3 regions of the Paenibacillus sp. FSL R7-0302 genome follow, and region 1 is predicted to be linked to each of the others. Evidence: predicted binding sites of a transcription regulator. Region 1 holds the regulator's gene; each other region holds the start of a gene.

The links. The regulator Rex, encoded in region 1, represses fermentation and respiration genes when NADH is low (regulators of the CRP and FNR family bind a similar motif). The targets are predictions, from matches to a motif close to TTGTGAAATATTTCACAA.
Region 2: the regulator Rex is predicted to act here: its motif matches at 2,439-2,456, upstream of nirB (nitrite reductase large subunit NirB).
Region 3: the regulator Rex is predicted to act here: its motif matches at 2,720-2,737, upstream of adhE (bifunctional acetaldehyde-CoA/alcohol dehydrogenase).

What each region holds. Positions count from the first base shown of each region.
Region 1 covers NZ_JBBOWB010000001.1:1,940,829-1,946,076, reverse strand. The annotation lists gene MKY96_RS08330 (aminoglycoside adenylyltransferase domain-containing protein) at 1-13, opposite strand, end outside; gene MKY96_RS08325 (cell wall elongation regulator TseB-like domain-containing protein) at 294-815, opposite strand; gene MKY96_RS08320 (amidohydrolase) at 845-2,146, opposite strand; gene MKY96_RS08315 (redox-sensing transcriptional repressor Rex) at 2,136-2,786, opposite strand; gene dinG (ATP-dependent DNA helicase DinG) at 2,943-5,248, opposite strand, start outside.
Region 2 covers NZ_JBBOWB010000001.1:1,674,228-1,679,475, forward strand. The annotation lists gene MKY96_RS06985 (DUF6773 family protein) at 1-377, opposite strand, end outside; gene MKY96_RS06990 (helix-turn-helix transcriptional regulator) at 355-579, opposite strand; gene ric (iron-sulfur cluster repair di-iron protein) at 806-1,501, shown strand; gene MKY96_RS07000 (hypothetical protein) at 1,634-2,320, shown strand; gene nirB (nitrite reductase large subunit NirB) at 2,561-4,987, shown strand; gene nirD (nitrite reductase small subunit NirD) at 5,013-5,248, shown strand, end outside.
Region 3 covers NZ_JBBOWB010000001.1:1,695,060-1,700,307, forward strand. The annotation lists gene MKY96_RS07075 (carbohydrate ABC transporter permease) at 1-394, shown strand, start outside; gene MKY96_RS07080 (ABC transporter substrate-binding protein) at 527-1,996, shown strand; gene adhE (bifunctional acetaldehyde-CoA/alcohol dehydrogenase) at 2,813-5,248, shown strand, end outside.

The sequences.
Region 1 (5,248 bases):
CCAATATTTCCAATTTCATCAACCTCCTTGTTACATTCAACATGCAAGTTATTGATAGCAGATTAGGGATTACTTTTAATATATCAATTGATATATCTCAGAAGTGAAGGGGTACCGATTTCCTTCATCCCTCACCGTCAAAATAATAAAATAACCCCACAAAGTGGGGCTTTAGCGTAGGTGATGACTCAGGTACTTTGCGGGGACCTCAAAACATATAAATTTATCTGTTAAAAAAACGGAAGAACAGATAAACTGTTCCCCCGCATGTATTCTTCCGCTGAGCGCTTAGCTTAACGGTTCGGCAGACTGTACCCCTCACCGATGGCGCTGCCATCCTTGAAGCGGTAGAAGCTGTAATAGAATCGCCCGTCTTTTTTGTAAAATAGCTGCCAGGCATATTCCCCGTTGTATACACCGGGCAGCAGCCGTTCAATCGTAATGTCCGGCAGCTGAGCGGCTATGATTCCGCGCATTTTCTCTTCTGAGGTGCCATTGCTCAGTTCCTCAGCATACAGGTCGTTGTCGCCTCCGGCAGGCTTGCCCTCCAAGGTGAAACGGACCCACACCATCAGATCGGTCCCTGCTTCATTCTTGCCGGTCAGCACCCAGTAGATCTCATTCTCATTCCAGACAGATTTCTGGGCCTTGGTAACCTCTGTTAGTCCGGCACGCGCCCGGGCCAGCTCCTTGGCCTCACTCCGCTCGTTCCACTGGTCCTTCATAATGTAGGCATAGAACTGGCTTAGTCCGAACAGAAGGAGCAGCACCACGGTAATCCCCAGCCAGATCCATCTTCTCCTCTTCTTCTTCACCACGCTGCTTCCTTTCCCGTTCCCCTGAATTACCGTTTAAGCAGGCTCTCGAACGTCTCCTGTGCTTTGCGGCGGATGGCTTCTTCATCAAGTGTCAGGCATTGTCCATGCTTCACAACCTGTCGGCCGTTCACCCATACATGCTCCACATCCTTGGCACTTGCCGAATATACGGCATGGGAGAGCAGATCGGTATGCGGCAGCAGATGCGGCTGGTCAATATCAAGTGCGATGAAGTCGGCCTTCATTCCTGCGGCAAGCCGGCCTACCCCGCTTAGGAAAATAGACTGCGCCCCATACTCCGTAGCCATCAGAAGCGCCTCAGGAGCCGGTACCGCTGTGGGATCACCGCTTACGCCCTTGTGAATCAGAGCCGCCAGCCTCATCTCTTCGAACATATCCAGATTGTTGTTGCTTGCCGCGCCGTCTGTACCCAGGGAGACCTTAATCCCGGCTCTCAGCAGTTCAGGAACACGCGCAACCCCGCTGGCCAGCTTCAGGTTACTGCCGGGGTTATGCGACACGCCAACGTTATGGCGGGCCAGAATCCCGATCTCTTCATCGTTCAGATGAACCCCGTGGGCAATGAGCGAAGGACGGGTGAACATCCCGAGCTTCTCCAGATGTGCGACCGGACGCAGGCCATAGTCGGCCACGTTCTGCTCCACTTCATGGCGCGTCTCGGACATATGGGTGTGCATTGGCAAGTCCAGATCATGGGCAGCCTGCACAAACTTCATGAAAAACTCTGGAGGACAGGTGTACGGGGCGTGCGGTGAGAGCATGGTCGTAATTCTGCCGTCAGCCTTGCCGTGCCAGTTACGGGCAAAAGCAATCGCCTCAGCGAGCTTGGATTGCTGTACCTCTTCCGGGCACAGCCCAATTACGCCGCGCATCAACACCGCACGAATACCGGACTGCTCGGTCACTTCCGCTACCCGGTCCATATGATCATACATATCGAGGAAGGTGGTTGTGCCGCCCTTCAGCATCTCCAGCACGGACAACGAGGTTCCCCAATATACATCATCACCAGTGAATTTCTCTTCCATCGGCCACATCTTCTCCTGCAGCCAAGACTGAAGCACCATATCGTCGCCATATCCGCGCAGCAGTGACATTGCAGTATGACCATGGGTATTGACCAGACCAGGCATGAACAGCAGACGGCTGCCGTCTACGACCTGTGCGCCATCCTCCACTGCCGGCTCAGCTTCACCTATGTAAGTAATCAATTCATTCTCCAGGGTCATGTACCCGCTCAGAACCGGCTTGTCACTGCCCGGAACCAGGAAGTGCCCATTCTTGATTATCGTGATCTTACTGCTCATCTTCAGCCTCATCCTTTCCATCATGCAAATAATAAGCCAAGCTCTGCAGATCTGTGGTGAAATCTGCGGCATGAATCCGGATATTGGCAGGCGTCTTGAGAATAACCGGTGCGAAGTTCAGAATCGCCTCGATACCGGAATCGACAAGAATATCAGCTACGTTCTGGGCTTCGCTGTCGGGCACGGTAATAATCCCGATCCGGATGCCCTGCGAGCGGATTGTACTGCTTAGCTCCTCCATCGGCTGCACAACCAGCGAGTTGATTTGCTGGCCCACCTTCGGCGGGTAGGCATCGAAGATGGCAGTAATCTTCATTGTATCCTTTAAGTAAGCGTTGTAGTTTGACAAGGCATGACCGAGATTACCGGCTCCAACCAGTGCAACATTAATTTGCTGGTCAAGCTTCAGGATATGGCGGATCTTCTCAATCAGATAAGATACATCATAGCCGATGCCTTTTCTGCCAAAATCACCGAAATAAGCCAAATCCTTGCGGATCTGGGCGGGATTCAGATCAAGCTTCTGGCCCAGCTCCTGAGAAGAGACTGTGGAGATTTCACGTTTTTGGAGATCGTTCAGGAAACGCAGGTACACTGGGAGCCTGCGCACGACGGCCTCCGATATTTTATCCGATTTCATGTATTCTCCTCCTTCAAGTTGATGTAACATCACAAATTCGCTTCATGTAATGCCGATTATAGCAACCGTGCCCCGCCGCCTGCCGGAGTGGCAGGGCAGGCGGGAACGGATCTTCAGGTTAATCATGACTTATTAATAATAGCAATAGCAGATGAATTAGGAAACCCCGCCGTCATCCAGCCATTCGGCAATTCTCGGGACCATCTGCTCGGTGAGCATATGCTCCATCTTGGGACCGGGGAGCGAGTACAGGAAGTACTTTCCGTAATGCGATTCGATGACTCTGGTATCGTACACAATTACGATGCCCCGGTCCTGCGCCGTGCGGACCAGCCGCCCGAAGCCCTGCTTGAAGCGGATGACGGCCTGCGGCACGGACAGCTTCATGAACGGATTCTTCTTCTGTGCCTGAAGCAGCTCCGACTTCGCTTCTGCCAGCGGGTGATTCGGCGGCTGGAACGGCAGTCTGACAATCGCCAGGCAGGTCAATGCTTCTCCCGGGATATCCACCCCTTCCCAGAAGCTGCTGGTACCCAGCAAGACCGAAGCCGGGCTATCCTGGAAGCGGCGGATCAGCTTGCTCCGGCTGCCGCCTTCCACGCCTTGTCCCAGCACCGCGATATCCTGTGAGGCAAGTGCCTCCTTCAGCGGTTCATACACCTGGCGCAGCATCTTGTAGGAGGTGAACAGCACCAGCATCCGCCCCCGTGTTGTTACAGCTGTCTCGGCAAGGGAGTGCACGAGGGTGTCCACAAAGCGGGCATCCCCTATACTTCCCTTGACGCTCGGGAAGTCCCGGGGAATGACCAGGAGCGCCTGCTCACGATACTTGAATGGCGATGGAAGCAGTGCAGTCATCAGACGCCGCTGCTCGGCAGCCTCGCCAAGACCCAGGTTATCGATCATGAACTGGAAGGATTTATCCACAGATAAGGTGGCCGAGGTCAGGATAATGCTCTTCTTCTTATCGAAGAACAGCTCCCTGAGCTGGGTGCTGACATCTACGGGAACAGCATACATTTGCAGCGACTTCCCCTTATAATTACCGCTTCCCTCCAGCCAATACACAATATTCTCATCGTTCAGGCTCATGAAGAAGCGGATCTGCTCTCTAATGGATGCCAGATCCTTGAATAACCCGCCGATATCGGTCACAAGGCTGTCTGAGGAGGATTGGCTGTCCGTGTCACGCATCTCACTGAGCATTTTGTCGCCCTTGCGGATGATATCGCTCAGACTGAGGTTCAGTGTATTCTCAAGGGCAGCCAGCTCCTCCCAATCCTTCGGCTTCTTGCCCGGCTGCAGGCGTGCCACCAGTTGGCCTGCTTCACCGGCCCCGGCATCGCTGCGCTCGGGCAGCAGGCTGAAGAGCCGGTCACTAAGCGCATCCCAGGACTCCTTCACCGTCAGCAGATCTGGATAGATCCGGTCGATCACGCCGCTCCATTCGGAAGCCTGCTCACTGCCCGAAGACTGCAGACTCTGGCGGAGGGCAGGCAGCTGCCCGCTCCGGCTATCCTTATAGAGACGGGTGAGGGTATGGGCGAATGTGAAATATTTCATCTGCATGCCAAGATGCTTGCCGGCAATATCCTCCAGATGATGGGCTTCATCAATAACAAGATGGTCGTACGCCGGAAGAAGCTGATGCCCGGCTTTGACATCTGCGAACAGCTTGGAGTGATTGGTGACCACCACATCGGAGATCCCGGCTTCATGCTTGGCCCGGTGGTAATAGCATTTGCGGAACCAGGGACAGGCGCGTCCCAGGCAGGAGTCGGTATCACTGGCTACAGTCTCCCAGAAATCGCCGCCCCGTCCGCTTAAGTTAAGCTCCTCATCATCGCCGGTCGTCGTCTGGGTCAGCCAGACGAGCATTTGCGCAGCGGTGAGCGCTTCTTCCCTTGGACTCGTAAAGTCCTTTTTGTTCATTCTATGTTCGAACTTGCGCAGACACAAATAGTGCCCTCTTCCCTTAAAGATGGAGGCCTTGAACGGGAACGGCACAACGCTGGTTAAGAGCGGGATATCCCGCTCCCGCAGCTGATCCTGAAGGTTAATGGTATGAGTGCTGACCATCACCTTCTGATTACTTTTCACACTATGGTAGATGGCCGGAAGCAGATAACCCAGCGATTTGCCGGTGCCTGTTCCCGCTTCAATCAGCAGATGCTTGTCCTGCTCAAGCGCTGTAATGACCTCATGGATCATCAGCTCCTGGGCTTCCCGGCTCTCATACTGGGGAAGAACAGCCTTCAGCCGCTTGGTTACCTCATCCATATATTCTTCAAAGGTAATATTCTCCAGCGGATTGACGCTTCCTTCCTCCCGTGGCGTAGCCAGCTCTGCCCAGTCCCCCACAGCCAGCGCAAGCTGGCGGTAGAAGCTCAGCTCACCTTCCGGCTGAAAGGTCTCCATCTCCCGCTCCCGCAGCAGACCGTCGAAATACCAGGCCAGATCAC
Region 2 (5,248 bases), 270 kb from region 1:
AGGGAAATGATCAGAACTACCTTCCCGTTCGCGCCGCTGGTAGCTGCTGATTGGGCGGCTGGATTCACGAAGGTAATGATAAGGATGCAGGCCGCCACCACAATCGCCAGAACTGCACCCGCTATGCTTCTCCCGTTCACTCCGCTTTGCCCGCCAACTGGTCCCACATATGCACCGCTCCAGATCAGCCGTACGAGATAGGAACCTACACCCAGCATGAAAATTGCGTAATTACTAAGCGGATATTCCAGCCACTTCATTCCGTAGTTGTGCAGCCCCATGTCTGCCAGCAATAAGAATGCCATCAAAAGAAATGCCTGATTCCCCGCCTTGTGCCGCTTCTGCAGTTGTCTCTCATCCAGGTTCGTTCTGCTCATCCTTCGTTCCCTCCCAAAATAGTTGATCCAGCGTCTTCCCGAGTGTTACACAAATGTCAATGCACAGCCTCAGGGTGGGGTTGTAATCACCGTTCTCAATCGCGATAATCGTCTGCCTTGTGACCCCCACGGCATCTGCGAGCTGTTTTTGCGACATGTCTTTTGACGCTCTGGAGGCTTTGAGCCTTAAGTTTTTCCCCATTCCCTCACCTCACGCATATTGTAAAATATATAAAACAAAATGTCTAGTATATTTTACATTGAGATACTTAAATTTCACGTTCATTAAAATTTGTTATATTCAGTGCGTACAATCACAAGTTCCGCATAAGGCCAGTGATAAGGTGTAGAAGTGAAAAGAAACACAAACCTACATTTTAACCTGAGGAGGGGCCAACATGGCGTCCAATCAATTAAACGATACAACAATTCATCCCGGGTTCACCCCGGAAGCAATGGTCAGAGATATTGTTCTGCAGTTCCCCAAAGCAGCTGATTATTTCAAGGCACAACGGATCGATTTCTGCTGCGGAGGCGCAAAGCCGCTGGCTGAAGCCGCTGCCGAGAAGGGTCTTGACCCGGCAGCAATGGTGCAGGAGCTGAACAAGCTGCAAGAGCAGCACCCCGTTCTGGAAGAAGACACCGCCTGGAACGAGGCTTCTTCAGAGGAACTGGTGGATTATATTGTGAACAAGCATCACCGTTATTTGCGTGAAGAGCTTCCGCTAATCAGTCAAAATGTAACTAAGGTATTCCGCGTTCACGGTGAGGATTCGCCGCACCTCGGAGAGATGCACCGCCTATTCAATATGCTGCGTGAAGAGCTGCTACAACATACGGCAAAGGAAGAAGAGAGTGAATTCCCAAAGATGCTGGCCTACACTCAGAACCCAAGCGAAGAAGGACTTGCTGAACTGCGCGGATTGCTGCATAATCTGGAAGCCGAGCATGACGGGGCCGGAGAGATTCTGCGTGAGCTTCGCAGAGTAACTAATGATTACACGCCGCCCGCACATGCCTGCACAACCTATCGCTTAACCTATGCCCGTCTTGAAGAACTGGAAGGCATGACCTTCGAGCATGTGCATCTGGAGAACAATATTCTGTTCCTGCGGTATCAATAGGACCTGCTGCATTGAATAAGTCCCTTCGGGGACTTTTTACTTTTTCTTCCGGCAGAAATGATTTGAGAACCCTTCCTCTATGCGTTATCCTTAAAGAGTCCGGGAAAATACATATGAAGGCGGTGCCGCGGGATGTCCACGAAATGGATGCGCTTCATGCTGTGCCTTCTCTTGCTGGCCGCGGCAAGCGGTTGTGGCTTGGGATCAGGGAATGGCGGCAGCAGTAACGGGGGACAGGGATTAACCTTTTCGGTCAAGGTAGGTGACAGCGAAATGGCCGGGAGCTCGGCCAGATTGCTTAACGAAGCTTACGTGCCCGGAAATTCAATGATAGAGCTGTTCAAGAAGAGCGGCGTTGTTACATTTTCAGCAGATGGAGCTAATATTCTTGAGGTGAATAAGGTCTCCCTGGGTCCGGATATGAGCTGGGAGGTTCAGGTGAACGGCAAGAAGGTTCAAGAGCTGAATACGACCCTGGAGCCGGGTTCGGCCATTACAATGACAGCAGGTCCTGCCGGAACCGGAAAGATGTTTCAGCCTGTTATCATCACTGTGAACGGGGGGAGCGAGCAGCCGGAGCTGACCCATTCGCATGTGCTTTCTTTTATGCAGGATATGTCGGTCAAGGGACTGCTCAAGAACAGCGGTATGGTCCGGCTTGCCGAAGATAACCGGACGGTGCTCACCGTGATGGAATATACCCCGCTCAGCAGCGAGGAATGGAGACTGAAGGTCAACGATAAAGGTCTGCTCGGTAATGGAGTGGACATGAAGCTCAGTCCGCAGGACAAGCTGGAGATCTCTCTGGTACTGAAATAAGTGAATGAATGGATATCTGTGCGAAACTGCACGGGTATCCATTTTTTTTGAATAATATATCTCTGTGCTTCACGCCATAAGTTGTCCTATGTAAGAACGGGAGAAGTCATCTCCACTTGTGTGAAAAAATTCACATAAGGTGTGACTGTGGTCACACTTGCCAGGGAATTGGGGACAGTATAATTTCTCTATCAGGTAAAGTTATTGAAGAAATCAGAGTTTCTGAAGGAGGGTCTACCAGTGGCAGCGGAAAGAGAAAAGTTAGCGCTGATTGGGAATGGCATGGCGGGAGTAGGCACTATTGAGCAGATTCTAAAGCTGGGCGGCGCATATGATATTACTGTCTTCGGCAGTGAGCCGCATCCCAACTATAACCGGATTATGTTGTCCTATGTACTTGAAGGCAGCAAAACGATTGAAGACATCATTCTCAATGATCTCGGGTGGTATGAGGATAATCATATTACACTGCATACCGGTACGACGGTTACCCGGATCGATGAACAGAACAAACTAATATTGACCGATAACGGACTGGCGGTTCCTTACGATAAAGCAATTATTGCCACAGGCTCGAATTCTTTCATTCTACCCGTACCCGGCAGCAACAAGGATGGGGTAGTCGGCTTCCGCGATATCGCGGACTGTGATGCGATGCTGGCAGCAGCGAAGCAGTACCGCACGGCGGCTGTAATCGGCGGAGGATTGCTAGGTCTTGAAGCTGCGAAGGGCCTGGTCAATCTGGGCATGGATGTTACCGTTGTGCATCTGCTGGAGGATCTGATGGAGCGTCAGCTGGACCGTACCGCTTCTTCCATGCTACAGGCAGAGCTTATGCGTCAAGGTGTGAAGTTCGCCATGGGCAAGCAGACGGTCGAACTGACCGGCGAAGAACGGGTGACCGGTCTGCGCTTCAGTGACGGCAGTGAGCTGCCCGCAGAGTTTGTAGTGATGGCTGTTGGAATCAAGCCGAATGTCCAGCTTGCGAAGGACAGCGGAATCACCGTTAACCGCGGGATTGTAGTTGACGATTATATGCAGACTTCTATGGCTGATGTGTATTCTGTCGGCGAATGTACAGAGCACCGGGGAACCTGCTACGGACTCGTCGCACCGTTATTCGAGCAGGGCATGGTTCTCGCCAAGCATCTGTCAGGTAGTCAGACTCCAGGCTATGAAGGTTCAGTTGTAGCAACCAAGCTCAAAATTTCCGGGGTAGATGTATTCTCGGCTGGTGAATTCACCGAAACGCCGGAGCATACTGTCATTTCTGCCAAGGATGAATGGAAGCGAACCTACAAGAAGATTTTGCTTAAGGATAATGTAATTGTTGGTGCCGTTCTATTCGGTGATGTAACGGAATCTGCCAACCTGCAGAAGCTTGTGAAAAACAGCACAGAGATGACCAATGAAATCTATGATGAGGTTATGGGCACAAGCTGCTGCGGCGGAGGCGGAGCCAAGAAAGGCATGTCTGTTGAAGCGATGGCCGACGAAGAAATCGTCTGCGGCTGTAACGGCGTAACCAAAAAAGCGATTGTGGATGCTGTTACGGAGAACGGCTTCACTACGGTGGATGAGATCAAAGCCTGTACGGGGGCAACCCGCTCCTGCGGCGGCTGTAAGCCGGTGGTGGAGCAGATTCTGCAATTCGTTCTCGGAGACAGCTTCCAGCAGAGCGCCAAGCAGGGAATCTGCAGCTGCACCCCGCTTAGCCGGGATGAGATCGTTGCCGAGATTACGGCGAAAGGCCTCCGGACCACCAAGGAAGTCATGCATGTCCTGGACTGGAAGCAGGCAGAAGGCTGTTCCAAATGCCGCCCTGCAGTGAACTATTATCTGGGGATGATCTACCCTGACACTCATGAGGATGAGAAGGAGTCCCGGTTCGTCAATGAACGGATGAGTGCCAATATTCAGAAGGACGGAACGTATACAGTTATTCCGCGCATGTATGGAGGGGTTACCACTCCCGAGGATTTGAAGCGGATTGCCGATGTGTCTCTGAAATATGATGTGAAGGTTGTGAAGGTGACGGGCGGACAACGTCTGGACCTGATCGGTGTCAAAAAAGAAGATGTGCCTAAGGTGTGGGAGGAGCTGGATATGCCATCCGGCTATGGTTATGCGAAATCGCTGCGTACGGTAAAAACATGTGTGGGTTCGCAGTTCTGCCGCTTTGGCACACAGGATTCGATGGGCATGGGCGCTATGCTTGAGCGTAAATATGAGCGGCTGGATATGCCGGCCAAATTCAAGATGGCGGTTAACGGCTGTCCGCGTAACTGTGCAGAGTCCTGCACGAAGGATATCGGGATTGTCGGCAATGACGGCGGCTGGGAAGTATTCATCGGCGGCAATGGCGGGATTAAGCCACGGATCGCAGATGCCTTCTGCAAGGTGAAGACCGACGAGGAGCTGGTTGAGGTCTGCTCCGCAGTCATCCAGTACTACCGTGAGACCGGCAACTACCTGGAGAGAACCTCCGAATGGGTTGAGCGTATGGGTCTTGAGCATATCCAGACAGTGGTTATGGGCAATGACGACAACCGTAAAGAGCTGGCGGCACGTATTGACTTTGCCCTGGCCCAGGTGAGAGATCCTTGGCGGAAAATGCTGGACGACAAAAGCACCCGCACCGCGCTGTTTGAAGAGACACAGGTATAGTTCAAAGGGAGAGGGAGAGAGCATAATGGAACGGAGTAATCGGGAATATACGATAGGCAGAGTGGAAGATTTCATGCTGCAGATCGGCCGGGTAATTCATGCAGGAGACGTCGAATTAGCGATATTCCGCACATCGGACGGCGCAGTCTATGCGGTCCGCAACCACAGTCCCCACCCGAAGGGCGGCCCGCTCGCGGAAGGCATTGTATCAGGCTATTATTTATATGATCCGCTGCATGACTGGAAGATCGACCTTCGCAC
Region 3 (5,248 bases), 250 kb from region 1:
AGGCGCGAACACGTTCTTCTTCCTGCTGCTTAAGAATTTTTTCGACGGGATTCATCCCGAGATTCTGGAAGCCGCACGGATGGACGGGGCTTCGGAGCCGAGAAGCTTCTTCACCATCGCGGTGCCGCTGTCGGTTCCGATTTTTGCAACACTGGCGATCTTCATCTTCTCCACAGCCTGGAATGACTGGTTCTGGCCGTCGCTGGTCATGCACAGTGAGGAGAAGTATACGCTCGCTACCGCCATCTATAAGTACGTTATTAATGTAAAAGCACTGAACACGAACATCAAATTCGCAATTCTGTTCATCGTCTCTCTGCCGCCGATCCTCGTGTTCCTGGTCTTCCAGAAGTTCATTATGCGCGGAGTTTCATTGTCTGCGGTCAAAGGCTAAGCAGGAAGGAAGAGGTCCGGTTGAGATCGTAAACCTGCACATGAAGGGGATATAAATACACCTCGTTTGTAAACGGTTTCTCTTTTAAGATGAACTTGTAAGCTCATTATGATATGGAAAAGGGGAGTTACCATGCGTAAAGTTTCCAGCGTATTCGCCTGCCTCCTGGTCACGGGGACGTTATTGTCTGCTTGCGGCGGCAATAATAACGGCAACAAGCCGGCGGCTGACGGGGGAGAAGCGACACCTGCACCAGCAGCAACCCAGGCGGCCGAAGAGTCAGCCACTCCGTCTGCAGCACCGGCTGACGATATCACCCAGAGAAAGGTAACAATCAAAATCCACTATCCAACGCCGGACCTGACCGAGGTGAGAGCGCAGGAGGATGACAAAATCAAGCGGTTCCAGGAAGTCTATCCGAACGTGGAGATCGTCAAGGACGACTGGCAGTATAATGTAAGCGAGATCGGGGTGAAGATGGCAGCGAATGAAGCGCCGACCTTCTTCAACACGTATGCCACCGAAGCCAAATTCCTGATTGAGAAGGGCTGGGTAGCCGACATCACCGATCTGTGGAACAACTATGAGTTCAAGGATCAGATCAACCCTGTGCTGCAGAGCCAGTTCATCATCGACGGCAAGGTGTATGGGGTTACCCAGAAGGGTTACGTCACTACAACAATGATCAACAAGAAGATGCTGGATGACAAAGGTGTAGCCGTACCTCCAATGGATTGGACCTGGGACGACATGCTGAACACAGCCAAAGGAGTCGCCGATCCCAAGAAAGGCATCTCCGGGATTGCGCCAATGGGCAAGGGCAACGAAGCAGGCTGGAACTGGACCAACTTCCTGTTTGAAGCAGGCGGAGAGATTCAGAAGATTGAAGGCGGCAAGGTGGTGGCAACCTTCAATTCCGAAGCCGGGATCAAAGCACTGGACTTCTATAAGAAGCTGAGATGGGAAGCTGGGGCCGTTCCCCAGGATTGGGCGCTCGGCTGGGGCGATGCGGTAGGTGCCTTCCAGCAGGGCCGTACCGCGATGGTAATGGCCGGATCAGACGGAGTCATAGAACAGGCGCTTAACCAGGGCGGGTTCAAGCCTGAGGATGTGCTGACCTATCCAATGCCTGCGGCTGAGAAGGGCGGCAAGCATACCGGCGTGCTCGGCGGCGACTATCTGGTCATTAACCCGAATGCCAGCAAGGATGAGCAGGAGATGGCCTTCCGTTATATTACCTTCGACTATTTCTCGGATAAAGGCCTGGAAGCGCTCGATGCCATTTTGCAGCAGCGCAAGGCGGACGGCAAATACTTCATTCCGCCGCTTCTTGATTACTATGCCGCTGATTCCGAGTTCGGCAAGAAAACCAAAGCAGTGTATGACAAATACTCTGATATCGTATATCAATACAATACAGATATTATGGCTCTGCTCGACGGCAAACCTGAGGCGCAGTACAATACCCAGGACTACTATGCAACCATGTCCAATGTCATCCAGGAGCTGTTTGCCAAGGAAGGCACGGACTCCAAGGCCCAACTCGATGCAGCAGCCGCAACCGTACAGAAGAAATTCTTCGATACGATTAAGGTAGAGTAGCCTGGGATGTCTCTTTCTAGACTTGGGGGAAGAGATGAATAAGGGGGGACAGCGGAGAAGCTGTCTCCTTTTTTTCCTTTCAGGAAATTATGCCAGTAACATTTTAAGAGGAATCCTGCCAAAAGGGCAACATTACTGCCCCAAAGAAGCGGTCAATGCTGAAATCCTGCACGAACTGCAACAAATTCAGCGCTAACGTGCTCTAAACACCGAAATTTGTGCAAATAATGCAACATTGTACTTGCAACCCGTAAAAGGTATAGAGAAATCCTGCAAAAACTGCAACATTACTGCTCCTTAAAAGCGGCCGGTGAGAGAGGCATTAGCATTGTTCACCCGCAGGGTAATTTTGTTCAAAGATAAGAATTTATGTGCTTCGCGCTATACAGCATCCTGATCATTCTCGCTGAAACGGTACCGTCCTTTAAAAGGGCGACAAAGCCGTTTCCACTTGTAAGCAGAGATTTATATTTATATTCACCGTCAGAGTGAGTCTATAGAAGAGCCATGGATGAACCGAGGTGACGGCTTGGCATTCATGAGCAGAATTCCTGAGTCCCGCCCGGCATCGCAAGGCAAAGTGGGCCATCAACACTGTAACCTGCCGTATTGCGTTCGCAGAATAGACAAATATCAATTAAATATTACATATAATATGGAAGAAACGCTAGTATATGATCGAATGAAAGCGCTTTGAAAACAACTCAAAAAAAACTTTAAACTTTGTGAAAGATTTCACTATACAAGGTGAAAAGGATGTGCTAAGATAAATGTATAGAAAGAAACAACCTAAAAATTGACAGGAGGACGAGGGAGATGGCAGTTAAAAACGAAGTCGCCGCCCAAGTGAAACAAACCACCGCTGAAGAGTACATTCAGGTTTTGGTGGATAAAGCAAAGAAAGCCCACGAAGCGTTCATGGGCCTGGATCAAGAGCAGACAAACACAATCGTTCATGCAATGGCGCTGGCCGGACTCGACAAGCATATGTACCTGGCAAAACTGGCTGTTGAAGAAACAGGACGCGGAGTATACGAAGACAAAATTACAAAGAACATCTTCTCCACTGAATATATCTGGCACGGTATTAAGTACGACAAGACTGTAGGCGTTATTGAGGATAACGCTTATGACAGCTTCCAGAAGATTGCTGAACCAGTCGGAATCATTATGGGTATCACACCGGTAACCAATCCAACATCCACCACGATGTTTAAGGCTTTGATTTCCGCTAAGACACGTAACCCTATTATATTCGGTTTCCACCCGTCAGCGCAAGAGTGCAGTGCGGCAGCAGCCAAAATTCTGCATGATGCAGGCGTAGCAGCAGGCGCACCTGAGAACTTCATCCAATGGATTGAGCTTCCTACGATGGACAAAACAAACGCACTGATGAACAATCCGGACGTTGCACTGATTCTGGCAACCGGCGGATCGGCAATGGTCAAGGCAGCTTACAGCTGCGGCAAACCAGCACTCGGCGTAGGTCCTGGTAACGTGCCTGCCTTCATTGAGAAGAGTGCTGATATTGATCAGGCTGTAACTGACCTTATCCTGTCGAAGACTTTTGATAATGGTATGATCTGTGCTTCCGAGCAGGCAGTTATCATTGAAGAAGCCATCTTCGATCAAGTGAAAAAGAAAATGATTGCGAACGGCTGTTACTTTGTGAACAAAGAAGAAGCAGCTAAGCTGACCAGCGGCGCAATGAACGTAGAGAAATGTGCAGTTAACCCGGCTATCGTTGGCCAATCCGCTGTGAAGATCGCTGAAATGTGCGGCATTCAGGTTCCTGCCGGAACGAAGATCCTGGTAGCTGAGCTTGAAGGTGTAGGTACTAAATATCCATTGTCCGCTGAGAAGCTGAGCCCGGTTCTGGCTTGCTACAAAGTGAAGAATGCTGACCAGGGTATCGAACGCGCAGCTCAAATCGTTGAATTTGGCGGCATGGGCCACAGCTCGGCTATCCATTCCAACAACGAAGAAGTAATCATGAAGTTCTCCAACCGTCTGCAGACCGGACGTATTCTCGTCAACTCGCCATCCACACACGGCGCAATCGGCGATATTTACAACACTAATATCCCTTCATTGACACTGGGCTGCGGATCTTACGGACGCAACTCGGTATCGCAGAACGTGACTGCCATCAATCTGATCAACGTGAAAAGGGTGAACCGCCGTACCGTGAATATGCAATGGTTTAAAGTACCTGACAAGATTTACTTCGAAAAGGGAGCCACTCAGTATCTGGCCAAAATGCCTGACATTACACGTGTAGCCATTATCACTGACCCTATGATGGTGAAACTGGGATATGTTGAAAGAGTGGAGCACTATCTGCGTCAACGTCAGACTCCTGTAGCCATTGAAGTGTTCTCGGAAGTTGAACCGGATCCATCGACAACTACTGTAGAAAAAGGCGCGGCAATGATGAACAGATTCCAGCCGGACTGCATTATCGCACTCGGCGGCGGTTCCCCAATGGATGCTGCCAAGGGCATGTGGCTGTTCTACGAACATCCGGATGCTGACTTCAACGGTCTGAAGCAGAAGTTCATGGATATCCGCAAGCGGGTATACAAATTCCCTAAGCTCGGCAACAAAGCGAAATTCGTTGCGATTCCTACAACTTCCGGTACAGGTTCCGAAGTAACCTCGTTCGCAGTTATCACAGATAAGACTACGGGTAATAATACTAAATATCCGCTGGCCGACTATGAGCTGACTCCAGACGTAGCTATTATCGATCCTGAGTTTGTATACAGCTTGCCAAGAACTGCAGTTGCCGATACAGGGATGGACGTATTGACACATGCAATCGAAGCTTATGTATCCGTAATGGCCAGTGACTATACCGATGGTCTGGCAATCAAAGCCATTCAGCTGGTATTCCAGTGGCTGGAGAAATCCGCACTGCAAGGCGACAAGCTGGCCCGTGAGAAAATGCACAACGCTTCGACACTTGCCGGTATGGCCTTTGCTAATGCATTCCTGGGAATTAACCATAGCTTGGCGCACAAATGGGGCGGACAGTATCACACCGCACATGGCCGCACTAATGCGATCCTGATGCCGCATGTTATTCGCTACAATGCCAAGAAGCCTACGAAGTTCGCTTCGTTCCCTAAATATTCGCACTTTGTAGCAGACGAACGGTATGCTGAAATCGCCCGTATTCTGGGATTGCCAGCACGCACTACCGAAGAAGGCGTAACGAGCCTGATCAATGCGATCCGCGACATGAACAAA